4 regions of the Vreelandella aquamarina genome follow, and region 3 is predicted to be linked to each of the others. Evidence: predicted binding sites of a transcription regulator. Region 3 holds the regulator's gene; each other region holds the start of a gene.
What was found. The regulator LexA, encoded in region 3, represses DNA repair genes until DNA is damaged. The targets are predictions, from matches to a motif close to TACTGTNTANNTANACAGTA.
Positions count from the first base shown of each region.

Region 1: recN (DNA repair protein RecN) is a predicted target of LexA. The motif match lies at 1,463-1,482, and genes of this name have one in related genera.
Region 2: CTT34_RS06020 (LexA family protein) is a predicted target of LexA. The motif match lies at 1,743-1,762, and genes of this name have one in related genera.
Region 4: CTT34_RS07090 (PA0069 family radical SAM protein) is a predicted target of LexA. The motif match lies at 3,932-3,951, and genes of this name have one in related genera.

Region 1 covers NZ_CP024621.1:336,613-342,005, forward strand. Annotated here, with positions in the region: gene recN (DNA repair protein RecN) at 1-1,415, opposite strand, end outside; gene grpE (nucleotide exchange factor GrpE) at 1,615-2,244, shown strand; gene dnaK (molecular chaperone DnaK) at 2,397-4,328, shown strand; gene dnaJ (molecular chaperone DnaJ) at 4,438-5,393, shown strand, end outside.
Region 2 covers NZ_CP024621.1:1,221,393-1,226,785, reverse strand. Annotated here, with positions in the region: gene CTT34_RS06025 (Y-family DNA polymerase) at 3-1,280, opposite strand; gene CTT34_RS06020 (LexA family protein) at 1,277-1,726, opposite strand; gene CTT34_RS06015 (hypothetical protein) at 1,883-2,221, shown strand; partial or broken gene CTT34_RS06010 (DUF932 domain-containing protein) at 2,320-3,287, shown strand; gene CTT34_RS06005 (hypothetical protein) at 3,407-3,577, shown strand; gene CTT34_RS06000 (ERF family protein) at 3,600-4,349, shown strand; gene CTT34_RS05995 (lambda exonuclease family protein) at 4,387-4,998, shown strand; gene radC (RadC family protein) at 5,043-5,393, shown strand, end outside.
Region 3 covers NZ_CP024621.1:1,693,862-1,699,254, reverse strand. Annotated here, with positions in the region: gene ppsR (posphoenolpyruvate synthetase regulatory kinase/phosphorylase PpsR) at 1-619, shown strand, start outside; gene CTT34_RS08225 (hypoxanthine-guanine phosphoribosyltransferase) at 633-1,211, opposite strand; gene nagZ (beta-N-acetylhexosaminidase) at 1,255-2,265, opposite strand; gene CTT34_RS08215 (L,D-transpeptidase) at 2,351-2,866, opposite strand; gene CTT34_RS08210 (TetR/AcrR family transcriptional regulator) at 2,844-3,521, opposite strand; gene lexA (transcriptional repressor LexA) at 3,748-4,428, shown strand; gene CTT34_RS08200 (energy-coupling factor ABC transporter permease) at 4,462-5,133, opposite strand; gene purU (formyltetrahydrofolate deformylase) at 5,151-5,393, opposite strand, start outside.
Region 4 covers NZ_CP024621.1:1,450,101-1,455,493, forward strand. Annotated here, with positions in the region: gene CTT34_RS07075 (hypothetical protein) at 1-275, shown strand, start outside; gene CTT34_RS07080 (heavy metal translocating P-type ATPase) at 266-2,572, shown strand; gene CTT34_RS07085 (winged helix-turn-helix domain-containing protein) at 2,493-2,786, opposite strand; gene CTT34_RS07090 (PA0069 family radical SAM protein) at 2,825-3,904, opposite strand; gene CTT34_RS07095 (cysteine hydrolase family protein) at 4,062-4,625, shown strand; gene CTT34_RS07100 (gamma-glutamylcyclotransferase family protein) at 4,632-5,012, opposite strand; gene pgi (glucose-6-phosphate isomerase) at 5,147-5,393, opposite strand, start outside.

The DNA.
Region 1 (5,393 bases), 1.4 Mb from region 3:
CCGACGATTTCCGCCGTTGCCCCAGAAATACCCACGTCCACTTCATCGAAGACGAGGCTCGGAATCGTCGAATGCGACGCCGCCACCACTTGAATGGCCAAGCTGATGCGCGACAGCTCGCCCCCGGAAGCGACCTTGGTGAGCGGCCGGGCGGGTTGGCCCGGGTTGGCGCTGATCAGGAATTGCACGTGGTCCAAGCCCTCGGGGGAAGGCGTTTCGCGCGGGGTGACGTCCACTTCGAAGCGTGCTTTGCCCATGGCCAAGAAGGCCAACTGCTGCTGCACCTCTTTGCCCAGACGCACGGCGGCCTTCTGACGTGCTTCGGTGAGCTGCTTGGCCTCGCTGCGGTAACGCTCGCGGTACTCGGCCACTTGGCTGCTGAGGGCTTCTAGATCGTCATCGCTGGCTTCGAGCTGCGCCACTTCCTGTTTGAGTTGGGCATGCAGCGCACAAATCTCTTCGGGCGCGACGTGGTGCTTACGGGCAATGCGGTGTACGTCGCCCATCCGCTCCTCTACCCACGCCAGCCGCTCTGGATCCAGTTCGGTAGTGCTGGCCAGTCGGTGCAGCTCACTGGCGGCTTCTTCGACTTGAATGCGTGCATCGCTCAACATGGTGAGCGTGTTGGCAAGCGTGCCTTTATCGCTGCCGGGCAGCGCGCTCAGGTGGGCGTAGGCTTGGTTGAGAAGCGACAGGGCGCCCCCTTCATCGCTTTCGCAGCAGTCGGCGGCAAACTGGGTTTCACGCAGGGTCTCTTCGGCGTGGGCCAGGGTGTGCTGTTCCTCTTCCAAGGTTTGCAGCTCGCCTTCGGCAAGGTCTAGCTGATCCAGCTCCTCGACTTGATAGCGCAGCAGTTGGCGTTTGGCCTCGACTTCGCTGCCCTCTTCACTGAGTTTTTTCAGCCGACGGCGAGCGCTGCGCCACTCGCGGAACGTCTCGGCGAGCTGCTGGCTGCGTTCGCGAAGTCCGGCGTAATCATCCAGTAGCGCCAAGTGCGTCTCTTCCCGCATCAAGGCTTGGTGGGCATGCTGGCCATGAATCTGAATCAACTGTTCGCCAAGGGATTTCAAATCGGCAATGGTCGCCGGGTGGCCGTTGATCCACGCCTTGGAGCGGCCGTTGGCAGTGACCACGCGGCGCAGCAGGCACTCGTCGGCGGGCAGTTCGCGGGCCACCAGCCATTCGGTAGCGGCGGGCAGATGCTGAATATCGAAACGGGCGGAGAGATCGGTTCGCTCGCAGCCGTGGCGCACGCTACCCGTATCGGCGCGCTCGCCCAGGCAGAGCCCCAGGGCACCCAACAGAATGGATTTACCCGCCCCAGTTTCGCCCGTAATGGCGGTCATGCCCCGGGTCAGGTCGAGTTCGAGACGATCAACGATCGCGTAGTCTTGGATCGCTAGCTGCGTAAGCATAAGGCCTCCTGAGGCGGTGCGGCACAGAAGCTGGATACTTATCCAATAATTGTTGTTTTATACAGTAGTCGATAACTCACTTCAATGCCCCTCTTGAGATGGCTTTTATGGCCCCCATATAGGCTGCATACGTGGTTAACACCCGCTACTTAACTCAGGTGGCCGCCACCGGCACCGTTACTTATTTCAGGAGCAAGGCATGGCAAAAGAACCGCAAACCCCGTTGGAAGATGAGCTGGCACGCCAAGAGCAGGAAGCAGAGGTCACCGACCAATCTGCCGAGGAGCGGTTGGTGGAAGGCGAACTGGAAGGGCTGATCGATGACGATGCGCCGCTGGAAGGCAGCGCCGGCAGCCCCGAAGCCGACGTGTTGGCCGCCCAGGTAGAAGAGCTGGAGCAGAGCCTAGCGGAAGCCAAAGACCAAGCGCTGCGCGCCGCTGCCGAAGCTCAAAACGTTCGCCGCCGAGCGGAGCAAGAAGCCGAAAAAGCGCGCAAGTTTGCCCTGGAGAAGTTCGTCAAAGAGCTGCTGCCCGTGGTGGATAGCCTTGAGAAAGCCTTGGAAAGCATGCAGGACGACGCGTCCGACGTGCATCGTGAAGGTGTCTCCATGACCCTCAAGATGCAGCTAGACGTGCTGAGCAAGTTTGGCGTCGAAAGCATCGAGCCCCAGGGCGAGCCCTTCGACCCACAGGTGCATGAAGCCATGGCGATGGTGCCGAACCCAGAGCTCGACCCCAACACCGTGATGGATGTGATGCAGAAGGGCTATCTGCTGAACGGCCGCCTCGTTCGCCCTGCCATGGTCGTGGTCAGCCAAAAAGCGAATTAAGCCGCGTTGACGCATTGCAGTAAAAAAAGCCCTTGAAATGCTGCAAGCGGCCCCCAAATAAAGGGCAACTCGCGGGAAAACCCGCAGACGCCAAGTAAGTAACAGCGGCGTAAAACATCAGTTTTGTTTCAACCGAATTCGAGGTTTTTGCTATGGGACGCATTATTGGTATCGACCTGGGCACCACTAACTCTTGTGTGGCCGTGCTCGATGGTGACAGCGCTAAAGTCATTGAAAACGCCGAAGGCGGTCGTACCACGCCTTCCATCATTGCCTACACCGACGACGGCGAAACCCTGGTAGGTCAGGCCGCCAAGCGCCAGGCCGTGACCAACCCGGAAAACACCCTTTACGCCATCAAGCGTCTGATCGGCCGTCGCTTCAAAGACGACGTCGTTCAAAAAGACATCAAGATGGTGCCCTACAAAATCGCTGAAGCTGATAACGGCGATGCGTGGGTAGAAGTGAAAGGCAAAAAAATGGCACCGCCGCAGGTAAGCGCGGAAGTGCTGAAGAAAATGAAGAAGACCGCCGAAGACTATCTCGGCGAAGCGGTCACCGAAGCGGTCATCACCGTACCGGCCTACTTCAACGACAGCCAGCGTCAGGCTACTAAAGATGCGGGCCGCATTGCCGGTCTGGACGTCAAGCGCATCATCAACGAGCCGACCGCCGCAGCGCTTGCCTACGGCATGGACAAATCCCGTGGTGATAAAACCATCGCGGTATACGACCTGGGTGGCGGTACCTTCGATATCTCCATCATCGAAGTCGCCGACGTTGATGGCGAAACGCAGTTCGAAGTGTTGGCGACCAACGGCGACACCTTCCTGGGTGGTGAAGATTTCGACCTGGCGCTGATCAACTATCTGGTCGACCAGTTCAAGTCGGACAGCGGTATCGATCTGTCTGGCGACAATCTGGCCATGCAGCGTCTGAAAGAAGCCGCCGAGAAAGCCAAGATCGAGCTTTCCAGCGCGCAGCAGACCGACGTGAACCTGCCGTACATCACCGCCGACAACACTGGCCCGAAACACCTCAACGTGAAGGTGACCCGTGCCAAGCTGGAGTCGCTGGTCGAAGACCTGGTTCAGCGTTCGCTCGAGCCGTGCAAAATGGCGCTGAAAGATGCAGGCCTGTCCGCGTCTGAAATCGACGAAGTGATTCTGGTCGGCGGTCAGACCCGTATGCCGATGGTTCAGAAGAAAGCGGCAGACTTCTTCGGTAAAGAAGCGCGTAAAGACGTGAACCCGGACGAAGCAGTGGCCGTGGGTGCTGCGATTCAGGGCGGTGTTCTGGGTGGCGACGTTAAAGACGTACTGCTGCTTGACGTGACCCCGCTGACCCTGGGTATCGAAACCCTGGGTGGCGTGATGACGCCGCTGATCGACAAGAACACCACCATCCCGACCAAGAAGACCCAAACCTTCTCGACCGCGGATGACAACCAGACTGCCGTGACCATTCACGTCGTCCAGGGTGAGCGTAAGCAAGTGTCGCAGAACAAGTCGCTGGGTCGCTTCGACCTCGCCGACATTCCGCCGGCACCGCGCGGTGTACCGCAGATCGAAGTGGCGTTCGACCTTGATGCCAACGGTATCCTGAACGTGTCTGCCAAAGATAAGGCAACCGGCAAAGAGCAGTCCATCGTCATCAAAGCGTCCAGCGGCCTCTCCGATGAAGAGATCGAGCAAATGGTACGCGACGCTGAAGCCCACGCGGACGAAGATAAAAAGTTCGAAGCGCTGGTGCAGCTGCGTAACCAAGCGGACGGCATGATTCACGCCACTCGCAAGACCGTTCAAGAAGCGGGCGACAAGGCGACCGATGACGAGAAACAGGCCATCGAAAACGCCATCGCCGAGCTGGAAGAAGCGGTGAAAACCGATGACCAGGACGATATCCAGAAGAAACTGGATGCGCTGACCGAAGTGTCCGGCCAGCTGGCGCAGAAGATGTATGCTGAGCAGGCAGACGCCGCGCAGGCGGGTGGTGAAGGTGCAGAAGAGGCCAACACCAAGCAGGACGATGACGTGGTTGACGCCGAGTACGAAGAAGTCAACGACGACAAGAAGAAGCAGTAACCCACCTCTTTCTGCCAAGGAAAGCGGTGACGCGGGAGGCAACTCCCGCGTTGCTGTTTCCGCGGCCGAGACGCCTATAGTGCGTAGCTAACCAGGAGGCGTAGGACCCATGTCCAAACGCGATTATTACGAAGTCCTGGGTGTCGAAAAAGGGGCCGATCAGAAAGAGATCAAAAAGGCCTATCGCCGTCTGGCGCAAAAATTCCACCCTGATCGAAACCCGGACGATAACACCGCAGCGGAAAAATTCCGTGAAGTGTCGGAAGCCTACGAAGTCTTGAGCGACGGCGAGAAACGCGCGGCCTACGACCAGTTCGGTCATGCCGGTGTGGATGGCCAGGGCGGCGGCTTTGGCGGCGGTGGCTTCGGTGGCGGCGGCGCTGGCGATTTCAGCGACATCTTCGGCGATGTGTTTGGCGATATCTTCGGTGGCGGCGGTGGCCGTCGTCGTGGGCCCAACGCACCCGCACGGGGTTCCGACCTGCGCTACAACCTAGAGCTGGATCTAGAGAGCGCGGTGGCGGGCACCACGGTGGATATCCGCGTCCCGCGCCATATCGAGTGTGACCGCTGTGACGGCGGCGGTGCCGAGCCGGGCTCCACCAAAGAGACCTGCCCCACCTGCCACGGCCACGGTCAGGTACGCATGCAGCAGGGCTTCTTCGCGGTTCAGCAAACCTGCCCGACCTGTCACGGCAGTGGCCAGCACATCAAAGTGCCGTGCCACAAATGTAACGGCGAAGGCCGCGTGCGTGAAACCCGCACGCTCTCGGTGAAGATTCCGCCGGGTGTGGATACCGGCGACCGTATTCGTCTCAACGGCGAAGGCGAGAGCGGCGTGAACGGTGGCCCGGCGGGCGATCTGTACGTTCAGGTTTCCATCAAGCCGCACCACATCTTCAAGCGTGACGGTAAACACCTGCAATGCGACGTGCCGATCAATTTCGTCGATGCAGCACTCGGTGGCGAGTTGGAAGTGCCCACGCTGGATGGCCGCGTGAAGCTGAAGATTCCGCCGGAAACCCAAACCGGCAAACTCTTCCGCCTACGCGGTAAAGGCGTGAA
Region 2 (5,393 bases), 470 kb from region 3:
ATCTACCTAACGACCAACAGCTCGTTCCACTGGGTGGTATATCGAGGTGTACGCCGCTCACTACGCAGCGACCAAGCATTGCCTTTACGGGGCAAGCCCAGTTGTACCGTTCCCTTACCCAGTTCTCGGTTGAGTTTATCCATCGTCGCCATCAGACGTTCGCTGCGCTTGGCCTCTTCATTGGTTTGCGGGGTTTCCGTAAGGGTGAGCTGTCGGTTAGCCTTGGGTGAAAGGTCGAGCAGCATCAGGCCTGCTTTATGATAGGCATACCCTTTGCGCCAGAGACGCCGCAAGCCTTGAACCGCTGCTGCGATGATGTCCCGGCTATCATCGGTGGGCCTTTCAAGGGAGACGACCACACGCTGTTGATATTGTGGTAGGTCGGTACGAAACGGATTGGTACGTACAAACACCATGACTGCGCTGGTCACGCTGTGCTGTTTTCGAAGCTTCTCAGCTGCTCTGGCGGCGTGCTGCCTTAAGGCTTCGCGTAGATCATGGGGATTGCCAGTTAGCCTACCGAATGAGCGCGATACCATGATCTGTTGTTTGGGTAAGCTCATGTCATCCAACTGGATGGCAGATTGCCCGCGTAGCTCCCATACGATGCGTTCCTGCACCACACTAAAGCGCTGTCTAATACGCTTAGGGTCTGCTTCGCGCAGATCCCATGCGGACTCAATACCCATCACCCTTAAACGTTCACCGGTACGGCGTGCCACTCCCCATAGCTCGGTCACCGGCAACTGCTTAAGCAGTGCCTTGGTCGTTTCACTATCAGCGATCAGCTTACACACCCCGTGCTGTTTGTAGGCGGGATGTTTTTTAGCCGCTTGGTTCGCCACTTTGGCCAATACGCGGGTAGGTGCAAACCCCACGCACACTGGAATGCCCGTCCACTGCCGAACGGTATCGCGCATGGCTTTGCCCCGCGCTTCCAACGTATCGGGGTCAAAGCCCTGAAAGCCGACAAAGCTTTCATCAATGGAGTACACCTCCACATGGGGTGAAAACTCGCCTAGCACCTCGGTAACCCGCTGGGACATATCGCCATACAGGGCATAATTACTGGAGAGCAACACCGCTTGGCGACGAATATGCGGTGCAAGCAGGTGCATGGCTGTCCCCATCTCCACACCCAGGGCTTTGAGTTCGTTACTGCGAGCTACTACGCATCCATCGTTATTAGACAGCACTCCCACCGGACGTCCTTCGAGGGCCGGGTTAAACACCCGTTCGCAAGAGACATAGAAGTTATTGCAGTCGACCAAGGCGATCATTGCACAGTAGCCCCTGGCAAGCTGTGAATCACATGCGTGACGACACCCCAAACATGGGATTCGCGGCCATCGATGGGAATGGGCGGGTAAGCGGCGTTACTCGCACAGAGGTAAGTACGTTGGCCCACACGTTCAAGGCGCTTCACCGTGAGCTCCCCATCCACACAGATCACGATAATTCGCCCTGGCAGCGCTTCCAGGCTGCGATCAACCACCAACAAATCTCCATGGTGAATACCGTCACCGATCATGGAGTCGCCTTCGGAGCGCACAAAGTAGGTTGCTGCCGGTCGCTTAACGACGTACGTGTGCAGATCCAAATCGGTATCTAGGTGGTCATCCGCTGGTGAGGGGAACCCAGCACGCACGGCGCTGGAGTAAAACGGTAAGGGACTGGGCAAGGCCATGGCATCCGCTTGACCTATAAAGGAAACAGGTAAAGACATAAGGGCACCTCTTTTTAACTGTATAAAAAAACAGTATCAATAAAGCACCCTGATGACGCAAGCCCTTAAAGGTCAAAGCCAAAAAAATTCAGACCTATATCACTCCTATGCATCCACCACCCTGGAGCCTTTTTCCTCTGCATAGGAGCGCTGTTTATGCCCCCATCCTGCACACGCTGTGCATCACCGCGCACATTGAACCTTGAGACTGCCCAACGCGTTGGCGTCGTGGGTAGTACCCTGTTAGGCGGTGCCATTGGTGCCTGGCGGGCGACGGCTATGACCGGCCCGCTGTCGCTTGCGGTTACTCGCTTTCCCCTCGCAGAGCTGCCTGCCGCGATGATGGGCGCGTTTGCTGGTGGCCAGAGCGGCTCGCGCATCGCCCACTCGCTGTTTGAGCAGTGGCTGCCTGTTGGTAGCGGAACACCGTGGTTATGCTTGTCTTGCGGCTGCACTTATCGCGATACCCACCCGCCTTTAGCACCTAACGCTTAACCCATCGTTGTTCGCCCCATGTGGGGCGAATGATCTGCTTACTCACTTTCTCGCGCTGGCCTTTGGTCGGCGCTTTTTTTATGTCTGGAGAATGACTCATGGCACATCTCGTTGAACAAATGGCTTACGTTGGCGATAACCCTTGGCATGGCCTGGGGCAGCAACTCGACCGTCATCAACCGCTGGAGGTCTGGCAGCAACAGGCTGGTATGAATTGGCACATTGAAGAAGCCCCAGTACGCTTTATTGCCGAAGGGGCTAGCCACCTTGGCAGCATTCACTCGTTCCCTGAGCAAAAGGTGCTCTACCGCTCAGATACTAAAGCACCGCTGTCGGTGGTGTCACAGCGCTATAAGGTGGTGCAGCCCGAGGAGATTTTGGAGTTTTACCGTGACCTGACCGAGTACGCCGGGTATGAGCTAGAAACCGCTGGCGTGCTCAAAGGCGGACGTAAGTTCTGGGCGCTAGCCCGTAGCGGCTTAAGCACGTCGCTCAAAGGTCAGGATGAGGTCAATGACTACCTGCTGTTGGCTACTTCCTGCGATGGCACTCTCGCTACCATGGCAACGCCCACCACGGTGCGGGTTGTGTGCAACAACACGCTGCAAATTGCCGTTGATGGCACGTCGCAAGCGGTGAAGGTGCCGCATCGCTCAGAGTTCGATCCGCGTGCGGTGAAGCGTCAGCTGGGGATTTCGGTCTCTCAGTGGAACGACTTCATGTACCAGATGAAAGCACTGGCGGAACGTAAGATCGATCACCGCGAGGCGCAGCAGTATTTTCAGTCGGTGCTCTGCGGTATCGATAAGCCAATAGATGACCCTTCCAAGCTACCGAATTACCGGGCGCTGAATAAGGTGCAGAAGCTGTATCAGGGGAAGGACGCGGTTCTCACTTGATCACCGCTAAAGACACGGCCTGGGGCCTGCTCAATGCCGTAACGGAGTACGTCGATCACGACAAGCGGGCACGCAGTAACGATACCCGCATGGATTCTGCATGGTTTGGCCAAGGCGCACAGCTGAAGCAGGAAGCTCTGAATACAGCGCTGGCCTTGGTCAGCTGACCGGCGTTGGCTTTATCGCTCCGGAACGCAGGTTCTCATAATCGTTTAACGTTTTTCCACTATCACACCATACGCCCAGCCCTTACCGGCTGGGCGTTTTTATTGGTTAGGAGTACACCATGGCACTGCTTCACCGTGATCTCGATATTGCCCTCACTCAGCTCACCGAGCGCCTGCTCACCAAAGAGCAAACCCACGCTGAAACCTATGTGATGGCTAAAGGCCAGTTCTACCGCGCTGAGCTGCGCTTAACGCCTATTTCTCCCAACGAACTACCCAGCGATATTTAAAGACTGTTCAAGGAGCCTCCCCATGGCAACAAACACTAATGTGGTAAATCGCGACACAACGACCACCTCCCTCCAGGCCGTTCCGGCTAATTCAGCCCCGGCACATGCCGACAGCACCGCTATCATTCAGGTCATTGAGCGTGCGGCGCTTAACCCAGACGTTGATATCGACAAGATGGAGCGTTTGCTGCAAATGCAGGAACGGGTGATGGATCGACAAGCCATGATGGCCTATAGCGCCGCGATGGCGGCGATGCAGACCGAGTTACCCAGCATCGAAGAACATGGCCAAGGCAATAACGGTAAATACGCCACGCTGGAAGATATCGTCGATACCGTGCGGCCCATTATGCAGAAGCATGGCTTTGCAGTGAGCTTCCGTATTCAGACGCAGGAGCGCGGCATTCAGGTCACCGGTGTGTTGATGCACAAGGACGGCCACCGTGAAGAGACCAGTATGCTTCTGCCTGCGGATATAAGCGGCAACAAAAACGCAGTACAGGCCTTTGGCTCGTCTACTAGCTATGGCAAACGCTACGTGCTGAGTGCCCTGCTTAATATCACCACGCGAGGCCAGGACGATAACGGCAACACCAGCACTAGAGTAAAGCTAGTAACGCCCTTTCAGGCGGGGCAGATCCAGCGGCTGATCAGCCAATGCCCCGCCACGACCCAGGAGTGGTTCAGCGGCAAGTACGGTTCTGCCGTTCAGGTGCCTCAGGCGGACTTCGACAAGCTGCGGGCGTCCCTCACTAAGCGAGCTGTTAAGTAAACGGCGTACTAACCCTACCTGAGTAAAGGAGGCATCCATGCAGATACTCAACATGGAGCAAGGCTCCCCTGAATGGCTGGCGGCGCGCTTAGGCCACGTCACCATGTCGGAGCTAAAAACGCTGCTGGTTAACGGGAAAGGCCCCGGTGGATTTGGCACTGGGGCTTTTTCGTATATGCATCAGCTGATTGGCGAGCGGATTACCGGCGAACTGGCCGAGCCATTTCAGGGTAATGCGCATACCCGTCGTGGTCATGAGCTGGAAGGCGTGGCACGCACGCTTTATTGCGATGCCGCTGGTGAACCGGAACCACAGGAAGTGGGCATTATCCTCAATCACGAGGTGGGCTACTCACCAGACAGTTTGGTAGGTGATAACGGCCTACTGGAAATCAAAACCAAGCTGCCCAAATTCCAAATAGAGGTACTGCTTAGCGGGGAGATTCCCGCCGAGCATGTTGCTCAGTGCCAAGGTGGACTGTGGGTTAGCGAGCGGGAGTGGATCGACTTTGTGAGTTATTGGCCTGGCATGCCGCTGTTTATTAAACGTGCCTACCGTGACGACATCATGATCCGCACGATTGTTGAGCGAGTCGAAGCATTTCATGAGGAGATGGAGCGGCGCATGAGCCAAGTGATGGCTGCGTGAACGGTCACTTTCACAGATATTCCTTTCAACCATTAACGACATAGATGCCGGGGCCACCACCCCGGCATCTTTATTTTTTGGAGGTCATCATGCCCCATAGCAAACTCAAAGCCGGTGAAGTGGCGGGCACCTACTTAGTCACTTCGCCGGTCACAGAAACCGACATCATCACCATGGCCAAGCGGTTCGCACGCCGCAAGCTCGCCAAAGGCCGCAAGATTACTCAGCCTTCGCAAGCGTTTGAGCATCTGCAGCTGTTGCTTCAGGACTATGAGTATGAGGTGTTCAGCGTGCTGTTCCTCGACAGCCAGCACCGCGTCATCCGCTTTGAAGAGCTGTTTCGCGGCACTATTGATTCTGCCAGCGTGTACCCACGGGAAGTGCTAAAAGCAGCG
Region 3 (5,393 bases):
TCAAAACATCCGGAACGTCATTCGTCAGGCATCAGGATTCAAAGTGGATATTTTTTCGACGTTCCTGGAGCCGCTCGAACAGGAGCTGGAAACCCACTCCTCCTACAGCGTCGGTCGCACTCACTCCATCGGGAGTGACGATGTCTACATGGATCGCATCCATTCGGTCCACTTTGCACTGGATAACGACGATGGTGCGCGCACGCACCAATACGACAAAGCCGACATCATTCTGGTAGGCGTTTCTCGCTGCGGAAAAACCCCCACGTCGTTGTATCTCGCGCTGCAATTCGGTATTCGTGCAGCCAACTACCCGCTGACCGAGGACGATCTGGACGAAGACGGCCACCTTAAGCTGCCCAAGGCATTGGCAGCCCATCGACACAAGCTGTTTGGTTTGACCATCGATGCCCGTCGGCTATCGGCCATTCGCAATGAGCGCAGACCCAACAGCCGCTATAGCTCGATGGATCAATGCTTGCAGGAGGTAGAGCAGGCGGAATCGCTGTATCGAACGATGCACATTCCTTACATCGATACGACGCGGTTTTCCGTGGAGGAGATTTCGACCCGCATGATCGCGGAGACGGGCCTAGCGAGGCGCTTCTCTCCCCGCTAGGCAACGCTTTGTATTACATGCCCTTAGGCGCAAAAATCCCTGGGGCGTTACGCCAATAGCCTTTGTAATCCATACCAAAACCGAAAACGTAACGGTCGGCCACTTCCAGACTGCAGTAGTCGGCCTTCAGACCCGGCACTGCTTTACGGTCGTGCTGCTTGTCGACCAGTACGGCGGTCGTGACACTGGCGGCCTGCGCCTCTTTGCAGTATTCGAGGATGGCGGCCAGCGTCGCCCCTTCGTCCAGAATGTCATCGACGATGACCACATGACGTCCCGCCATGGGCACTTCAGGCGAGACGCGCCAGAAAAGCTCACCACCGCGCAGTTCGTTCCGATACCGCGTGGCGTGCAGGTAATCCACCTCTAGCGGGAACCCCAGACGTGTCAACAAGTGCCCCGTCGTGATGAGCCCACCGTTCATGACGCAATAAAACACCGGCAGCTTGTCGCCCAAGTCACGCGTGATCTCCTCTGCCATGCGATCCAGCGCCCGCTCTACCTGTTCTTGCGAAATCAGGCAGTCGGCGTTATCCATCAACTCACGCATGGAATCCAGCGATTCAAGCGCTTCTGTATCCAACTTGGACATGCTACTTCTCCACAAAGCCTTCAAAAAGATAACGGTATAAAAATCAGTGTGCCAACGCGTCGAGTTTGGCATGGGTGCGCCGCCAGCGACCAAGCGCAGCCAAAGCATCGAGCTCTGGCCTTGCGCGACCGTAACGTAATTTGGCAGGACGTTTGTTCAACACCCCGTCACAGGCGTGAACGACTTCAAGAGCCGCCGCACGATCATTACATATCAGCAGCATGTCACAGCCAGCCGCCAGAGCTGCCTTGGCGCGCTCCGCGGGGCCACCGGCTTCGTGCGCACCGGCCATGCTCAAATCATCCGAGAAAATACACCCTTTGAACCCGAGCGATTCACGCAGCATGCCCAGCCATGTTGGCGAAAATCCGGCGGGACGTTTGTCAAAAGCCGAATAGATCACATGGGCCGGCATGATGCCGTTCAAGACGCTCGCCAACTCGCGAAACGGCACGAGGTCGCGGGCTTTCAATTCCGCCAGCGTCCGGTCATCGACGGGTAGCGCCACGTGGGAGTCTGCCGCCACGCCCCCATGGCCGGGAAAGTGCTTACCCACGGCGGCCATGCCGGCATCATGCAAGCCTTCGACAAACGCATGGCCAAGTTTGGCCACGTGAAGCGGGTCACTGCTGAAGCTGCGCTCACCAATCACGCTGGACACGCCACTTTCCACGTCCAATACGGGAGCGAAGCTAATATCCAGCCCGCAGGCGGCCATCTCCATGCCTAACAGCCAGCCGGTATCTTTGGCGAGGCTCAAACCTGCTACTGGGTCGGTGGCGAACAGCTCACCAAGACGCGCCATGGCGGGTAACCGGGTAACGCCCTGCTTGATTCGCTGGACACGCCCCCCCTCTTGATCGATCCCCAGCAGCAAATCGCCTCTCACACGACGAATGCTCTCGCACAGCTTGCGAACTTGATATGCGTCTTCGACGTTACGGGCAAACAGAATCACACCGCCCACGGCGGGATCTTTTAGCAGGCGCTTTTCCGCGTTGGATAACTGTGGCCCTTCTAGGTCAAGCATGACCGGGCCGATGGGTTGCGTCATGGTGGTGAATCCAACAAAAAAGGGCGCCATTCTAGACTAACCGCTTAGCGTGTCAAAATTCTGGCAGGACGCCGCATCAATGGGCTTAATGAAGCCAAACCGGCGTACCGGGCTGGGCATGGTCGAATAAGAAGTGTAAATCGTCATTGCGCAGGCGTATGCAACCGTGAGAAGCGGCCTCGCCCATGGGCTGGTCCTCGGGGGTACCGTGCAGATAAATATAGCGCCGCTGGGAATCCACGCTCCCTCCGCGGTTCACACCCCGCTCCAACCCGCACAGCCATAGAATGCGCGTCAAAATCCAGTCGCGCGAGGGGTGCGCGGCCGCAAGCTCTGGCGAAAAGACTTCGCCTGTCCAGCGGCGACCACGAAACACGGCATTATCCGGACAACCGCGGCCAATCGACGCTCGCACATAGTGCCAGCCAAGCGGTGTTTGACCGCTACCCTCTTCCTGCCCCACGCCTGCCAGCCCCGTCGAAATCGCACACTCATGCTGAATGTCGTTCCCTTGCCACCAGCACAGCCTCTGGCGCTGGGTATCGATCTCTATCCAACCCCCGCGTGTTGGCGGCAGCTCAGCTAGCTTGGGCGTTACCATGGTGACCCTCTTCAACCACAGCGGGTAACGGTGCATTCATGGCCGCCACTACGACAGGACGCAGCCGTCGCACCAAATCACGCACCGTGACCTGCTCTTGATAATCCTTGGCAGCAATATCGCGCAGTGCATCCAGCCCTGACAGCGTGAATATTACCGTTCCTAACATAAAGTGTAGCCGCCAGAAGCGCTCGGCGTCCGGCAGATCCGGCGTCGCTTTGCGCACCAGCTCCGTAAAACGGGTGAACACATCACCATACTGCTGCTGGATGTAACGCCTCAAATGTCCCTGCGCTTGGCTGTAGGCCAACCCTAGCAGTCGCATGAACACTTTTAAGCTATTGCGCTCGGCGGGAACGGCGAGCACCGTGGTCGCCATGGTTTCCAGCAACACTTCTAGGGGAATCGGCTGGCCCTGGTAGCGCGCCTCTAGTTCATCCAGTGCGGTATGAAAGCGCGCCGAGAACGGATCGAGATAGCGGGCGAACACCGCTTGAATCAGCGCCTTTTTGGAACCAAAGTGGTAATTCACGGCGGCCAAATTGACCCGCGCCTTGCTAGTGATATTGCGCAGCGACGTCTCGGCAAAGCCTCGCTCTGCAAATAGCACCTCTGCCGTATCCAAAATACGCGTTACCGTATCCGACTGGGCCATAACGCCCTCCAAAAAACAGGTGTTTTAAACAACGCTGAATACTATGCCATTCGCTTTGCTGGCTCAATCTCTTATCCAATTCGTGCCTAGTCATTGACGGGTTTCATGTTTGTCTAGCTTTCGTGGTCCTCGCCATGTACTGGACAGAGCAACATACTGTATACTTAACCACATACTGATTAAGCCGACATGTAGCTACTGTCTTTTCACTGTTTTGGAGTTTGGTATGTCGCGTCCACTCACAGCACGTCAGCAGCACGTATTTGATTTCATCGTTAAGACCATGGGTGAGCTGGGTTATCCGCCAACGCGCGCCGAAATCGCCAAAGCGCTTGGCTTCCGCTCTCCCAATGCAGCGGAAGAGCACCTGCGCGCGTTAGAGCGCAAGGGGGCCATTCGCATTATTCGTAATACGTCCCGTGGGATCCGTCTGCCTAATCAAGAGCCGCTGGAACCTGCCGATACGCCAGCCCCTGCCACAGCATCGGTCGCCGCTGACCCTCTCCCCAACGGATTGCCCGTGATTGGTGAAGTGGCCGCTGGCAGCCCGATTCTGGCCGCCGAGCACATTGACCGTTACTGCCCGTTGCCTGCCGAGTACTTCACGCCCAAGGCCGATTATTTATTGCGGGTACGCGGCCTCTCCATGAAAGATGTCGGCATTTTGGAAGGCGACTTACTGGCCGTTCACCGTACCGACCGCGTGCGGGATGGTCAGATCGTGGTAGCACGACTAGAAGACGAAGTCACGGTCAAGCGTTTTAAACGCCAGGGGCATCAAGTGACGTTGATTGCCGAGAACGCCGACTTTGCCCCCATCGAGATCGATCTGCGCACGCAGCAACTGGATATCGAAGGCGTCGGCGTTGGGGTAATTCGTGGAGGCAACGGTCAGGCACTGGGCTGATCCTCACCGACGCTCTGCATACACTCGCCTGCGTTACTGGGAGTCGATATAACGGTGGTCATTGAACGTGGCCACCCAGTTCGGATGGTAGACCAGCAGGATGCTGAGCAGCATCCCCGTAATGAAGGCCTCGGAAGGCATCAGCAGTGGTAAAAAGCGGGCATACTCTTGAGCCAGATACACGGCTTCAGGGTCAGTGCCCGCCATGAGGATGAGCGCCACCGCCGACAGTCCACCCACCAATGTCGACAGCGCCGCACCAAAAAAGCCACAGGCAAATAGAAAGACCATCAAATTATCCGGCAGCCGGCGATCAACCAGCCGCCACACCACGCCTGTCACCATGGCAGGTACGATGCCGGTGACCAGCACGTTTGCCCCCAGCAGGGCCCAGTCGTTTCGTCCAATCGCCACCATGGCAACGTTGATCATCAGGTTGCTGATGAGCGCTAACGGCATTTTGAATACCAGCGTCATTAGTACCGTAAAGACCAAATGCAGCGTCAGCCAATCCACCGCTTGCGCACGTAGCTGCCAAAACAGCATGACGATCAGGGTTGCGGCCAGCCAGCGGTGCTGAAGCGCCGGATCATCCAGAAGAGGTTGCCAGGGGCGCAGCCAAACGCACCAGCCCATCACACCCAGTGACAACAACCCACTCATCACGAGCGCCCACGGTGCCAATACGCTTTGTGCAAAGGACATAGCGCCCCCAGAATCGATTAACTAAAGACGACCGTCTTATTGCCGTGGATGAGTACGCGATCTTCCAAGTGCCAACGCAAGCCGCGAGCCAGCACCGCTTTCTCCACGTCGCGACCAAACCGAACGAGGTCGGTAGGCGTATGACAGTGGCTGACCCGATGAATGTCTTGCTCGATGATCGGCCCGGCGTCCAGCTCTTCGGTCACGTAGTGGCATGTCGCACCGATCAGCTTCACGCCCCGCTCATAGGCTTGATGGTA
Region 4 (5,393 bases), 240 kb from region 3:
TGGCCGTGTATAGCGGCCTATCGGTGGCCTGTGCGGTAAATCCACCGCCGCCGGAGGCCAGATCACTCACGCTGCTCAACGCAGGCTTGGGCGGTTTTACTCTTCTCTGTGCTGCTGGGCTTGTGCTGTTGGCGTGGGGGTGCTGCCGCACAGCCAAGCAGCACCAGGGGCGTCAGCGCTTTCATGCCGTGGTATCCGGTTGGCTCTACTTGTTTTCTGCTTTCGGCGTGGCGTTTGCGGGGCTACCCATCATTGGCGTGCCGCCTTGTCTGTAACCGTAAACAGTGACTCGCCTGCTTATGACGACGCACCGCTCTATACGCTTCATGGCATGTGGTGTACCAGCTGTGCGCTGGCGGTAGAGGGCGCGCTAGCCCGCGTGCCGGGAGTCGCTGAGGCCAGCGTTCATTACCCTACTGCAACGGTATGGGTGAAAGGCACTCCCGCAGCAACTCAGTTGGCGGCGTTAGCCCCCGTGGTGAAACGGCTGGGCTATCAGCTGAGCGAGCTAGAACCAGTACAAGATGCCCAGCAGCGCTTAGCCCAAGAGAGCCGCTACCTCACGCTGCGCCTGATTGTAGGTGCGGTGTTGGGCATGTGGACCATGTTGGCATCGCTGCTGATCTACGTGGGCGCGCTGCCCAATGCCACCATAGAGCTGGTCGTTGCGTGGGTGGCCGGTGCCTTTTCACTGCCCGTCGTGCTCTATTCCGGCCTTCCGTTTTACCGAGCGGGGTGGCGCACGCTATTGGCCCGACGCCCCGGCATGGATGTATTGGTAAGCCTGGGGGTGATAGGCGCCATAGCGGTATCGGTAGGGCTGCTGCTGCGCGGCTCTTCTGAGGTCTATTTCGATACTGCGGTGATGCTGATTGTGCTGCTTCTGGTGGGCCGGCTGGTCGAAACCCTGTGCAGGCAGCGGGGGCTTAAAGCCTTTGATGCACTAAGGCTGCCGGAAGCTGATGTGGTGGTTTGCCAAGGCGGGCAGCGCGACACGCAGCCCGTTGGGGAAGTCTCCATGAGAGCCGTGATTGAAGTGCCCCCTGGTGAGCAGGTGCCCTTGGATGGACTGCTGGAAACGCCCGGCTGGCTGGATACCGCCACGCTCACTGGGGAAAGCGTGCCCTGTTATCTGCATGCTGGGCAGCGCGTCTATGCGGGCTGCCGCTATGCGGCGGGGCTAAACGCAGCGCCTTTGAAGGTGACTGTGACGGCCACCGTCGGCCAGCGGCGGGTGGATAAACTGTGCGAGCAAATGCGCCGCGCCCAGGCAAAAAAGGGCGAATTGCACAAGCTGGCCGACCGCTTTGCCTCATGGCTAAGCCCCGTAGCGCTGCTGCTGGCTGTGCTGACACTCCCACTCGGGCTGCTATTGGGCCTTGGTCTAGAAGACGCTGCTGTGCGTGCGCTTTCTGTTTTAGTGGTGGCTTGCCCCTGCGCGGTGGGGCTGGCGGTTCCGCTGGCAAGCCTTGCCGGTAGCAGCCAAGCGTTACAGCAGGGCATTGCGCTTCGCGACCCTGCTGCTTTTGAAACCCTGGCGAACGTACGCGGCATTGCCTTCGATAAAACCGGTACGCTCACCCGGGGTCAGCATCAGGTAGTGCACGCCGCACTGCGCCAGGGCGAAGATCTCACGATTTTTCAGACGATGCTGCACAGCGCCGTCAGCCAAAGCGAACACCCGCTAGCCAGCGGTTTGCTGGACTGGGCGAACAAGGCTGAAACAGCAACGCCGCCCAAGGCACTTCATAAAGTACTTCATCTTGAGGAGCATCCCGGCAAAGGCCAGCAAACAACGTTTCAAAACGGAGAGCGATGGTGGTCAGGTAGCGCCGCATGGATAGAGCAGCAGCTGGGCACATCGTTGCCAGATAACGCCCAACACCCTGACTACGCCTTTGCTTCACAGGTGGTAGTAGCCAACAGCCGCGGTTGGCTTGCCACGCTCTACTGTGCCGACCAGCCGGTAAGCGATGCGACAGCGAGCCTTGCCGAACTACAGCGCTCAGGGTACATCGTGGCGCTGATCAGCGGCGACCGCCAGGGGCCGGTGGGCTGGCTTGGCCTGCAGGTGGGGCTAGCAAAAAACGCGTGCTACGCCCAGCGTTCGCCGGAAGCCAAAGCTGCGCTGCTCAAAGCGCTGCCATCGCCCACGCTCTATGTGGGCGACGGGGTGAACGATACCTTGAGCCTTGCCGAAGCCGGGGTAGGCGTCGCCCCCATGCAAGCCAGCGAAGCCGCCCGCAACGGAGCGGCCGCACAGCTGCTTTGGCCTGGGGTGAGCGGTATCGTAAGGCTATTGGCACTGGCTAAGCGCACCCGCCGAGTCATGGTACAAAACCTAGTGTTTTCGGCGCTTTATAACACGCTGGCGCTTGGGCTGGTGATAATGATGGCGGTACCGCCCTTGGCCGCCGTACTGGCGATGGCAGCAAGCTCGCTCAGCGTGACGTTAAATACAGCGCGCCTTGCGTGGGCAGAGCCTGACGAGGCTAGCGATAGCCCAGTACCTGCCCTAAGCGCTCAGCGTTCGATGCCACCCACTGAGGGTCAATCGCGCCCCACTGCTTAATGGTGTAGTGGCCAATGTTGTGGCGCTCGCCGTCGCCTTTTTCAAATACGCACTCAATATCCAATTCCCCCAGGGACGTAATGGTGTCTTGGGCGGTGCGCCTCGGCATGCCGGTGGCTTCCATCAGCGCGGGTACGCTGGCCACGCCTTGCTCAATCAAGTGGGCCACGTAAAGGCGGCGGTAAAAGCTGGATTTTGTTTTGCTGAGCGACATGGAGAGGGCGTCTTCTTAGTGATGGGTATTCCTGCAGTCTAATCAAATAAATCCCCCTGTGCCCGGGGCGGGCGAAAATCACGGGTATTCAGCCCCTGCTCGGTGCGTGGCTGCATGTTCCATTGGCGGCTAGCACGCTGAAACCGCTGGGCGATTAAGTCAGCGAATACTCCCTCACCGCGAAAGCGCTTACCAAAGGCCGCATCGTAGGTTTTACCGCCCCGGCACTGGCGCATCAAACTCATTACCTTAGCGGCGCGCTTGGGGTAGTGGGCTTCTAGCCACGCTTCAAACAGCGGCGCGACCTCGTGGGGTAGCCTCAGCAGCATCCAGGTGGCGGTGCGCGCCCCGGCACGGCTGGCGGCTTCCAGAATGCGCTCAATTTCGTGGTCGGTCAGGCCGGGAATAATCGGCGATACCAGCGTGCCCACCGGTATTCCCGCCGTGTTTAGCTCACGAATCACTTTCAGGCGTGCCTGCGGCGATGCCGCACGGGGTTCCAGCGTGCGTTTTAGGTTAGCGTCTAGGCTGGTCAAGCTCACGAACACCCGCACCAAGCGATGCTCCGCCATTTCTGCTAGTAGATCGATATCCCGCAAAATCAGCGTGCTTTTCGTCACTAGCGTCACCGGGTGGCGGCAAGCCAACAGCAATTCCAGCAAGCGGCGGGTGGTTTGGTAGGTGGCCTCTAGCGGCTGGTAACAGTCGGTATTGCCGGAGAGGTTAATGGGGCGGCAAACATAGTGGGGGTGGCAAAGCTCCTCTTTTAAATGCTCCACCAGCCCGTGGCGGGCGATCAATTTGGTTTCAAAATCCAGCCCCGGTGATAAATCCCAATAGGCGTGAGAGGGACGCGCATAGCAGTAGACACAGCCATGCTCACAACCGCGATACGGGTTAAGCGAACGATCAAAAGGTAAGTCCGGCGAGTTGTTCCAAGAGAGCGCGCTTTTACTGGCTTCCTCGCGCACTTCTGTTGCCAGTGAGGTAGGGGCTTCTTCCTGCCACCAGCCATCATCCTCCGCCACGCTGCGGGTAGGGGCAAAACGATTATGCGGGTCGTAGGTTGCACCGCGCCCTTTATGCACGGTAGCGCGAGAGGGATCCAGTGATGTCATCTGCCACCTCATACGTAGTATCAATATATATGTGTATAAATACAGTATATGGGGTTTGCGCAGCACCGCAACCAAGCGGGCAGTACAGCCACGACAGCGCTAATGGTATTTTGGGAAAAGAGGGACGACTTACTTGGATGATTGCAGGAGGGAAAGCATGTACGCGACGAAGAATCAGCGTGTGGCGCTGATCATTATCGACATGCAGCAGGGCATGGCGACTGAAAAAGCGGGAGAGCGCAATAACCCGCAAGCCGAAGCCAACATTCAGCGACTGCTAGCCACTTGGCAGCAAAGCCAGCAGTCAGTGGTTCATGTGCGTCATCTCTCTCGCTCACCCGAATCGCCTTTTTGGCCCGGGCAGAGCGGCGTGCTATTCCAGCCTGCGTTTGAGCCACTCGCTACCGAACATATCGTCGATAAAAACGTGCCCGATGCGTTCACGCACTCTGGGTTAGAGCGCTGGCTACGCGTACGCGGCATCTATAAGCTGGTCATTGTAGGCGTCAGTACCAGTAATTCGGTCGAAGCCACGGTACGTTCAGCGGGGAATTTAGGCTTCGATACTTATGTGGTGAGCGATGCCACCTTCACATTCGCAAAGCAAGATTACGCTGGTATCTATCGCACTGGCGAAGAGGTGCATGCGATGTCGCTTGCGAATTTAGACGGGGAGTATGCGGAGGTTGTGAGTACGGAAGAGGCATTGGCCTTACTGTAAATCGGTTTACCACTCTCCGCTCTTGATCTGCGACGTTGCCTCAACCGGTGGATTGTAGATATAGCACCAGGCATCGCCATACTGTGTTGCCAACACCCTTCGGTCGTACATCCCCTTGTCGGGAGAGTTATGCAGGTAATCTTCTAGCTCATCCAATCGTGCTAGCTGTTCGGCGTAAATGGCATACACTTCCACCGTAACGCCTGTAGATGGCGTGAGCTTAGCGCCTGGGTAGGGGCCAAGGTCGTAAAGTGTGATTCCCGTTAAACGGTCTTGGCCCAGCATGTCAGCGCCGTTTAGCCAGTGATGATTGCGATGGCCGTACTTTAACGTGCCGTATACCGCTACTCGTGGGCAGTGCTGGATGGCTTGGTGAAGATGCTGCATGGGTTCACCTTTTCACAATGTTCAATAAGCCACGGCTACGCGCCGATTGTCGACGGTTGAGAGCCACTCATTAGGCATTGACCCAAAAGCGCCCTGGCAGTCTGCCAAGGCGCTGTGCTTACTTACTTTTTATCCTAACGCTTCTTCCGCACCGGTTTTTTATCGCTGCTTGCTGGCTCGGCGCTATCGGCTTTGCGTGCGCTGGTGGGAAAGTGCGCTCGTACTAACTCCAAAAGCCCCTGCGTAGAAGCGTCGAAGTCGGCGGCGTTGGCATCGATGCGCTCGCTGATTTCACCGGCGATGCGCTTGCCTAGCTGTACGCCCCACTGGTCGAACGAGTTGATGTTCCAAATCACGCCCTGCACGAACACCTTGTGCTCG